4 regions of the Bradyrhizobium sp. 14AA genome follow, and region 4 is predicted to be linked to each of the others. Evidence: predicted binding sites of a transcription regulator. Region 4 holds the regulator's gene; each other region holds the start of a gene.

Region 1 (2,200 bases), on a different contig from region 4:
CGAGCGCGCGGCCGTAGCCGGCGAGCAGCGCCTTGTTACTGGGATGGGCGAGCACGGCCTGCTCGAGCACGGCGACCGCTTGCGCGCGCTGGCCGCTCGCGCGCAGCGCCTTACCGTAATCGAGCGCGAGGTTGGGATCACCGGGCTTGGCGCGATAGCGCTCGCGCAATGCATCCATGTCCGACTTCGGATCGGCCTTGCTGGCCGTTTCCGACTTGCCGCCGAGCGCGCCGGTCACGTCCTCGATGCCGACGGTCTGGCAACCGCCGAGCGCGAGCACGAGGAGCGCGGGAAGCAGCAATCTCGCCGGGGGGGAGGCGAGGGACGAACGCTTGGACATACTCTGATCACTCGGCGACTGATCAGAGATGCTTACCGATTAACGCTAAAGTCCCGTTAAGGGACGGGCCTTTCCGGCCCTAGTCGGTGAACTCGGCACCGAATTCGCAGCCGATGCGCCAGCGCAGGCGGCACTGGCGGGAATAATCAGGCGCGAAGATGATGGTGAATTGCGGCGGCACTTCCAGGAATTCCGCCACCACTTTCACGCCACCGTCCGAGATATCCGTGATCGTGCAGTCCCTGGGCAGCGAGCCCGCGCCAAAATGAATCTTGGCGAGCCGGCTGCACACCCGACGTTCGCTTCTCCGGCGATTTGCAAGCATTTGAATTGTTCACCCGTTAGACCACGGCCCATCCCGCAGCCCTAGGAGTAGCGGACATTCGTTGGAATGTGCTGAGAACAGCCGCTCGCATTCGAGGCGTAGTGTCGAGGTCGCGTTGACGACTTGTTAGGGCTTGCGTGGCTCCGGAAATGTTCCCGTATTGTTCTTGCGAAGCTCGTCGCTCCCTGCTACCCTTGATTGTGCGAAAGGGCAGGCTGGTTCGGGCATGGTTCAGCGGGTTTCTACCGTCGCCTTTGAGGGGATCGAGGCCCGTGCGGTCGACGTGCAGGTGCAGGTCGCGCCGGGTCTGCCGGCCTTCGCCATCGTCGGCCTGCCGGACAAGGCGGTGTCGGAGGCGCGCGAGCGGGTGCGCTCGGCGCTGATCGCCTCCGGCCTGGCCCTGCCGGCGCGGCGGATCATCGTCAATCTGGCGCCGGCCGACGTCCCGAAGGAAGGCAGCCATTACGACCTGCCGATCGCGCTCGGGCTGATGGCGGCGATCGGCGCGATCCCGCCGGACGCGCTGACGGGTTTTACCGTGCTCGGCGAGCTCGGCCTCGACGGCTCGATCGCGCCGGTGGCCGGCGTGCTGCCCGCCGCGATCGGCGCCAACGAGCGCGAGGAGGGGCTGATCTGTCCGGCGGCCTGCGGCTCCGAAGCGGCTTGGGCGAGCCCCGACATCCAGATCATCGCGGCCCAATCGCTGATCCAGATCGCCAACCATTTCAAGGGCACGCAGGTGCTGTCGCGGCCCTCACCGAAAGTGCACGAAGCCGCCGCCTCCACGCTCGACCTGCGCGACATCAAGGGCCAGGAAAGCGCCAAGCGCGCGCTGGAGATCGCAGCCGCCGGTGGGCATCACCTCCTGATGATCGGCGCGCCCGGCGCCGGCAAATCGATGCTGGCGGCACGCCTGCCCTCGATCCTGCCGCCGCTCTCGCCGGGCGAATTGCTCGAGGTCTCGATGATCGCCTCCGTCGCCGGCGAGATCGAGGGCGGCGCGCTGACCGCGCGGCGGCCGTTCCGTTCGCCGCATCATTCCGCCAGCATGGCCGCGCTCACCGGCGGCGGCATGCGCGCCAAGCCGGGCGAGATTTCGCTGGCGCATCAGGGCGTGCTGTTCCTCGACGAGCTGCCGGAGTTCGATCCGCGCGTGCTGGATTCGCTGCGCCAGCCGCTGGAGAATGGCGAGGTCGCGGTGTCGCGTGCCAATCACCGCGTCACCTACCCTGCCCGCTTCATGCTGGTCGCGGCGATGAATCCGTGCCGCTGCGGCAATGCGTTCGAGCCTGGCTATGCCTGCAAGCGCGGCCGCATCGACCGCTGCACCGGCGATTATCAGGCGCGCATCTCCGGCCCGCTGATGGACCGTATCGACCTGCGCATCGAGGTGCCGGCGGTGACGGCGGCCGATCTGATCCTGCCGCCGCCGGCGGAAGGCTCAGCCGAGGTCGCCGCGCGCGTGGCAGCGGCGCGTGACATCCAGCTCGCGCGCTATGCCGATGCCGGCCTGCCGCAGATCCGCACCAATGCCG
Region 2 (2,200 bases), on a different contig from region 4:
CGTCGATATCGCCCTGATCCGGGTCAACTATCGCTGGGGCGGCCCGCTCATCGGCAGGTACTGAACGTCCTGATATCATTAGGAAATCGAAAGGCCGGCCTGGAGCCGGCCTTGTCGTTTTCGAGCTCCCCTGGGAATAACAGGGCAGCAATTGCACCATTTTCGGGCTGTTGTGGCTTTTCGGAGACACAACTTGCGGCTTTGCTGGTGTAAGCACGACGTCAGCTGGACTACGGCGTCCGCTGTCTTTCCCGATTGCGGAAGGCAACAACAGAAACTGGGACTGGGATTAGATTGAAAATGAAGAAGGTTTTGTTGGCTTCGGCCTGTTTGTTCGCTCTGGCTGCCCCCGCTTCGGCGGCTGATCTCGCGGCTCGCCCTTACACCAAGGCTCCGGTGGCTGTGGCCTCGGTCTACAACTGGACCGGCTTCTACCTCGGTATCGTCGGTGGCGGCGCCTGGGAAAACGCTTCGGGCGACCCGAAGATGAAGGGTGGCTTCGTCGGCGGCACCGCCGGCTACAACTGGCAGACCGGCAACGTCGTGTTCGGCCTCGAGGCCGATGGTTCCTGGGCTGACGTCAGCGCCTCGGCGACCGTTGCGGTTCTCGGCATTCCCGTCACCACCAGCTCCAAGACCGACGCGCTCGGCACCGTCCGCGGCCGCATCGGCTGGGCCGTCAACAACGTGCTGTTCTACGGCACCGGTGGTTACGCCTGGATCGACAACAAGCTCAGCGTCAGCGCGCTCGGCGTGACCGTCTCCGACAGCAAGTGGCACTCCGGCTGGACCGTCGGCGCCGGCGTCGAGGCGTTCTTCGCTCCGCAGTGGTCGGTCAAGGGCGAGTACCTCTATCGCAGCCTCGGCGGCGAAACCTATTTCTCGGGTATCGGCGCTCCGGTGAACCCCGGCACGCTCAACTTCCACACCGTGCAGGTCGGCGTGAACTATCACTTCGGCGCCCCGGTTGTTGCCAAGTACTGAGTTCAAGTACTGATCGCTACCGACGTTACATCGTCACGAAAGGCCGGCCTCGCGCCGGCCTTTTTGTTTTTGGGGGCACCTCCCGTGCAGTCCTCCAAAGGGCCGCTGCTGCCAGATGCCGCCAGCGCGCCAACATTCCGTTGACGATTCGCAACTCCCTCTGGAAATCCGTCTCCGTTCTTCCTACGTTCGCTGCCATACCCATCGGCGCCGATCCCGGTTCCGGGCGAAGCGCGCCTTTTTTGTTGGCGCGATCGCGCACCTTTGGGCTTCCTTGAGGGCAACTCGGATGGATGAAGTGATCAAGGCGAAGCGCCAACAACAGAACGCGGGCTCGAGCCTGCGCGCAATTACGATCCGTGGCGCGCGCGAGCACAACCTCAAGAACATCGACGTCGAGATTCCCCGCGACAAGCTGGTGGTGTTCACCGGCCTCTCCGGCTCCGGCAAATCCTCGCTCGCCTTCGACACCATCTACGCCGAGGGCCAGCGCCGCTACGTCGAATCGCTGTCGGCCTATGCGCGCCAGTTCCTGGAGATGATGCAGAAGCCCGACGTCGACCAGATCGACGGCCTGTCGCCGGCGATCTCGATCGAGCAGAAGACGACCTCGAAGAACCCGCGCTCCACCGTCGGCACCGTCACCGAGATCTACGACTACATGCGCCTGCTCTGGGCGCGCGTCGGCGTGCCCTACTCGCCGGCCACCGGCCTGCCGATCGAGAGCCAGACCGTCTCGCAGATGGTCGACCGCGTGCTGGCGCTGCCCGAGGGCACGCGTCTCTATCTGCTCGCGCCGGTCGTGCGCGGCCGCAAGGGCGAGTACCGGAAAGAACTCGCCGAATGGCTCAAGAAAGGCTTTCAGCGCGTCAAGATCGACGGCACCTTCCATGAGCTGGCGGAAGCGCCGACGCTGGACAAGAAATTCCCGCACGACATCGACGTCGTCGTCGACCGCATCGTGGTGCGCGCCGACATCGGCCAGCGCCTCGCCGAGAGTTTTGAGACCGCACTGAAGCTCGCCGAAGGCCTCGCCGTCGTCGAGTTCGCCGACGCGCCGGCGGCTGCGCCCGCCGAAGAAAAGAAGAAGACCGCAAAGATCCATGACAAGAGCGGGCCCGAGCGCATCCTGTTCTCGGAAAAATTCGCCTGCCCGGTCTCCGGCTTCACCATCCCCGAGGTCGAGCCGCGGCTGTTCTCCTTCAATAATCCCTAC
Region 3 (2,200 bases), on a different contig from region 4:
CATTGCCGGCATGCCCGGATCTCCGGCGTCGCCGGCTTCTGGTGCAGGCGGATTTTTCCCCGCGGCACGAATTTGAAGTGCTTCACCGCATTCGTGACATAGACCTTCTTGCGGTCGACGCCGGCTTCCTCCAGCGCGCGGTCGAGCATCTGGCCGGCCGGACCGACGAAGGGATGGCCAGCGAGGTCTTCCTTGTCGCCGGGCTGCTCGCCGACCAGCATGATATTGGCGTCCTTCGGCCCTTCGCCGAACACGGTCTGGGTCGCGTCCTTGTAGAGCGGGCAGGCGCGGCAATGCGCGGCCTCCTCGCGGAGCGCTTCGAGATCGTCGGCAGCTGCTGTGTGTCTCATGATGGGTTCCGGACGTCGGGAGATCCGTCCGCCGGTCCAGCGTTCGGCGTCGGCGAGCAGAGGTCCAAGTATCGATGCGTCCTGGAGGTTCCTCCGGCGTTTCGTCGGCGCGTCAGTCGTCGTCAACCGGTCGGGCTGAAAATGGCGCCGCCAGGTTTCCTCCAGGCGGCCGGGAGCCGGCCGCTCCGTCCGGCTGATCCCAGGCGTGAAGGAGATCGCGTGGCCGTCCCAATGGGCACAAACGTCAGGCGTGAGGATGGACCAGGGCATGTCGGCAAAACGACGCGCGAAGAACGGCGCGGCAAATGCGACGATGTGATGCTCCGGCTCGAACCAGGCAGCGTAATGTGCCTTCTGCTCGCGCCCGATCTCGCGGAAGCGGACGAGATCGCGCATCCGCTGCGCATCACGCTGCACCGCGCCTGTCATCGTGGTTGCCTGCGCCACGTCGGGATCGCTCATCGTTGCGAGCAGGTCATGATCGGTCTTCAACCGCCAGAGCAGGCGATAGAGCAGGGCAAAGCGCTCACCGTCGCGATGCAGGATCGCGATGCGTGCAAGCTCGATGAAATTGGCCGGTACGGTGAACGTGCTCTCGGTCTCGATCGGCGGAAGGCTCGGCGCTTCCGACAGGCCGGGCACATGGTCTTTCGTTTTGCCTTGCACGTGCCACGCCACGTCCGCCGGGGCGACGTGATGCAGCGCGAACGCGCGTGCGGCTTTACGCCAGCCATCGAAATCGGTCTCGCCGTCCAGGGTGATGAGGTACATGGCATTCGAATCCCTTTGATTCCGCTCATGAATCTAAAGGCGCGCCAATTCGATTGACTCTCCGCGCGCTGTTAGCTTTATATTAGAACATATCATGAACAAATGAGCCAGCCGCTGGTTCTCTTTTTGAGAGCCATCGGCAATCACCTCTGAAGGAGCGGCGTATATGAGCGGCGCACGTATGAGCGCGCTTGCGACCTTGCGCGGCCAGATCGAGCGCATCGAGACGGCGGAGGTCGTGCATCAGCAGGGTCGCGTCGCGCTCGGTCACAGCGAGGTCGACGGCGCGTTGAAGGGCGGCCTCGCGCGCGCGGTGATCCACGAGGTGTTTTGCGAGGGGCGCCAGGGGACGGCCGCGACCGGCTTCGTCATGGGGCTCGCCGGGCGCGTCTCGGCGCAGCGACCGCTGCTGTGGGTGCGGCAGGATTTCTCGGAACTTGAAACGGGCGCGTTGTCGATGAGCGGGCTTGCCGAGCTTGGTCTCGATCCGCGGCGCGTGGTGATGGTGCGCGCGGCCGATGTCGAGAGCGCGCTGCGCACTTCGGCCGATGCGCTCGCCTGCGATGCGCTGGGCGCCGTCGTGCTCGAGCTCTGGGGCGAGACGAGACAATTCGATCTCGTGGCGAGCCGCAAGCTGACGCTGGCCGCGCAAGGCTCCGGCGTCACCGGGCTGATGTTGCGGATGGCGGCGCAGCCGCTGCCTTCGACCGCGGAGACCAGGTGGATGCTGCGCGCGGCGCATTCACCGCCGGGCTCGATGTGGAGTGCCTGGGGCGCGCCGCGCTTCGATGCCGAGCTGTTGCGCAATCGTCATGGCCCCTGCGGCCGGTGGATCATGGAATGGAATTGTGATGAGTGCCAGTTCAGTGAACCGTCGACGTATCCTCAGCCTGTGGCTGCCGCGCCTGCCTATCGACAGGATCCAGCGGTTCTTCAACAGCGCCGGGCTGGGTAGAACCAATGATCCCAGCATCGTCGTCATCAAGGACAACAATGCGCTGGTGATCCATGCGCTCGACGAGGCCGCCGAGCGCCTCGGGCTGTACATCGGCCAGCCGCTCGCCAATGCCCGGGCGATG
Region 4 (2,200 bases):
CCACCACCGCCGGCATTCGCCGCGCCCGCGAGAGCGGCGCCGACATCCTGGTCACGACCGGCGGTGCGTCGGTCGGCGACCACGATCTGGTCCAGCAGGCGCTCCGGGACGAAGGCATCTCGATGGCGTTCTGGAAAATCGCGATGCGGCCCGGCAAGCCGATGATGCATGGGCGGCTCGGGGCGATGGGTGTGATCGGCCTGCCCGGCAATCCCGTGTCATCCTATGTGTGCGCCTTCCTGTTCATGGTGCCGCTGATTCGTGCGCTGTCGGGCCGCTCCGTGATTCACCATCGCCGCGAGCGCGCCGTGCTGGGCCGCGACGTGGGCGCCAACGACGTGCGCGAGGACTATCTGCGCGCGCGCCTGGAGCTGCGCGACGACGGCACGCTCGTCGTCATTCCCGTCAATCATCAGGACTCATCGCTGCTTGCGAATCTCGCTGCGGCACAGGTACTTCTCGTGCGCGCACCGTTCGAGCCGAAGGCCGAAGCAGGCAGCCCTTGCGAGGTGCTGCGGCTGCCAGTGTGAACTGCGCGGCCACACGCGTTCCGCGAACTTTGCTTTGTTCACGGTAAATTAAGCAGTTGCGGAACACATATCGAACATATAGTGTCCGTTCATGATTTGTTTCGAGCATGTAGCGGCTTGCCGCTCCACTTCAGCGTCTCGGAATCGAACGACATCAACCGGGGGATTTTGGTCGAGATGTTAACGCGCAAACAATACGAGCTTCTGCGGTTCATCAGCGAGCGTCTGAAGGAAAGCGGCGTGCCGCCCTCCTTCGACGAGATGAAGGATGCGCTCGACCTGCGCTCGAAGTCAGGCATCCATCGCCTGATCACCGCGCTCGAGGAGCGCGGCTTCATCCGGCGCCTGCCCAACCGCGCCCGCGCCATTGAAGTCATCAAGCTGCCCGAGCTGCAGGCGGCCGCCGGCAGTCGCCGCGGTTTCACGCCGAGCGTCATCGAAGGCAATCTCGGCAAGGTGCGCACGACCTCCAGCCCGTCCGCCGACGAGGGCGAGCGCCCCGTCGCGGTGCCGGTGATGGGCCGCATCGCGGCCGGCACGCCGATCGAGGCGTTGCAGACCCGCAGCCACACCATCAGCGTACCGCCCGACATGCTCGGCTCGGGCGAGCACTACGCGCTCGAAGTGCGCGGCGATTCCATGGTGGAGGCCGGCATCCTCGACGGCGACATGGCGCTGATCCAGCGCAACGAGAGCGCCGACACCGGCGACATCGTCGTGGCGCTGATCGACGACGAAGAGGCGACGCTGAAGCGCTTCCGCCGCCGCGGCGCCTCGATCGCGCTGGAGCCCGCCAACGCCGCCTATGAGGTCCGCATCCTGCCGCCCAACCGGGTCAAGATCCAGGGCAAGCTGATCGGGCTTTACCGGAAGTACTGAGCCTATCCCCCGGTCGTTCGAACGCTAGTGGAGCGGATCATTGTCCGCTCCGGCTGGATAGTCTTTCTGGTTCTGCACAGATTATCCGGCCCCTCCTCCGGCGCTACATCCTCGGCACACCGCAACCAGGCAGCATTGCTTCGCGGCCTCTGGAAGTTCGAGGAGACACCCATGCGCCAGATCATCTTGGGCACGGTCGCAGCGGCGCTGATCGCAGCATCAGCGTCGCAAGCCGTTGCCGCCCCATCGCGTCACCATGTCCGCAAGCAGACGGCGGTGAGCGAGCAATTCCGCAACGCCCGCAATGCGGCCCCCCAGTCACCGCAACCGAGCTGGCAATCCTCGGGCTGGTCCGCACCGGCAGGTCGATGACAGGCGCCTCCGGAATGCACGGAAGCGGGCTTTGTTCCTATTGGATTCGGGAAAGATAATGTGATCGCGTGCTGCGGACACCAGCCGCAGATTCGCCCACAACCAAGCAGAACGTTACGTGCTTCCACTCTGATAGAGGCCTGCGCCTCCGAAAGAGGTGCGGGTCGCTGTCTCTGCAAGAGGAGCACCCGATGTGTGACTACAGCCTGCACGCCGTCGCGACGCGTCCCGCAGAAGTCGGCGAGACCATCGTCACGACAACCTTCCGCGGCACATCGACCCGCGGCTTCGCCTCCGAAGCCGACCTTTCCGTCGCGGTCTGCCTGCTGCCCGGGACGGAGCTCGCCTTCGCCGACAACGTCCGTTACGACAATCGCTGGATCTGGACGCGCACCGTCAACTCTCGCGTCGGCAAGTTC

Evidence for each region. Region 4 encodes LexA, which represses DNA repair genes until DNA is damaged. Its sites were predicted from a motif close to TGTTCNNNNTGTGTTCNG; they were not measured.
Region 1: the regulator LexA is predicted to act here: its motif matches at 816-833, upstream of RAD15_RS10505 (YifB family Mg chelatase-like AAA ATPase).
Region 2: the regulator LexA is predicted to act here: its motif matches at 1,160-1,177, upstream of uvrA (excinuclease ABC subunit UvrA).
Region 3: the regulator LexA is predicted to act here: its motif matches at 1,205-1,222, upstream of RAD15_RS30740 (ImuA family protein).

What each region holds. Positions count from the first base shown of each region.
Region 1 is NZ_JAVAYM010000004.1:108,184-110,383, reverse strand. It holds gene RAD15_RS10515 (tetratricopeptide repeat protein) at 1-340, opposite strand, end outside; gene RAD15_RS10510 (PilZ domain-containing protein) at 420-665, opposite strand; gene RAD15_RS10505 (YifB family Mg chelatase-like AAA ATPase) at 892-2,200, shown strand, end outside.
Region 2 is NZ_JAVAYM010000028.1:56,386-58,585, forward strand. It holds gene RAD15_RS36435 (outer membrane protein) at 1-64, shown strand, start outside; gene RAD15_RS36440 (outer membrane protein) at 301-984, shown strand; gene uvrA (excinuclease ABC subunit UvrA) at 1,274-2,200, shown strand, end outside.
Region 3 is NZ_JAVAYM010000021.1:20,170-22,369, forward strand. It holds gene RAD15_RS30735 (UdgX family uracil-DNA binding protein) at 1-1,121, opposite strand, end outside; gene RAD15_RS30740 (ImuA family protein) at 1,288-2,076, shown strand; gene RAD15_RS30745 (Y-family DNA polymerase) at 1,973-2,200, shown strand, end outside.
Region 4 is NZ_JAVAYM010000007.1:279,005-281,204, reverse strand. It holds gene RAD15_RS16070 (molybdopterin molybdotransferase MoeA) at 1-530, shown strand, start outside; gene lexA (transcriptional repressor LexA) at 708-1,409, shown strand; gene RAD15_RS16060 (hypothetical protein) at 1,581-1,781, shown strand; gene RAD15_RS16055 (hypothetical protein) at 1,973-2,200, shown strand, end outside.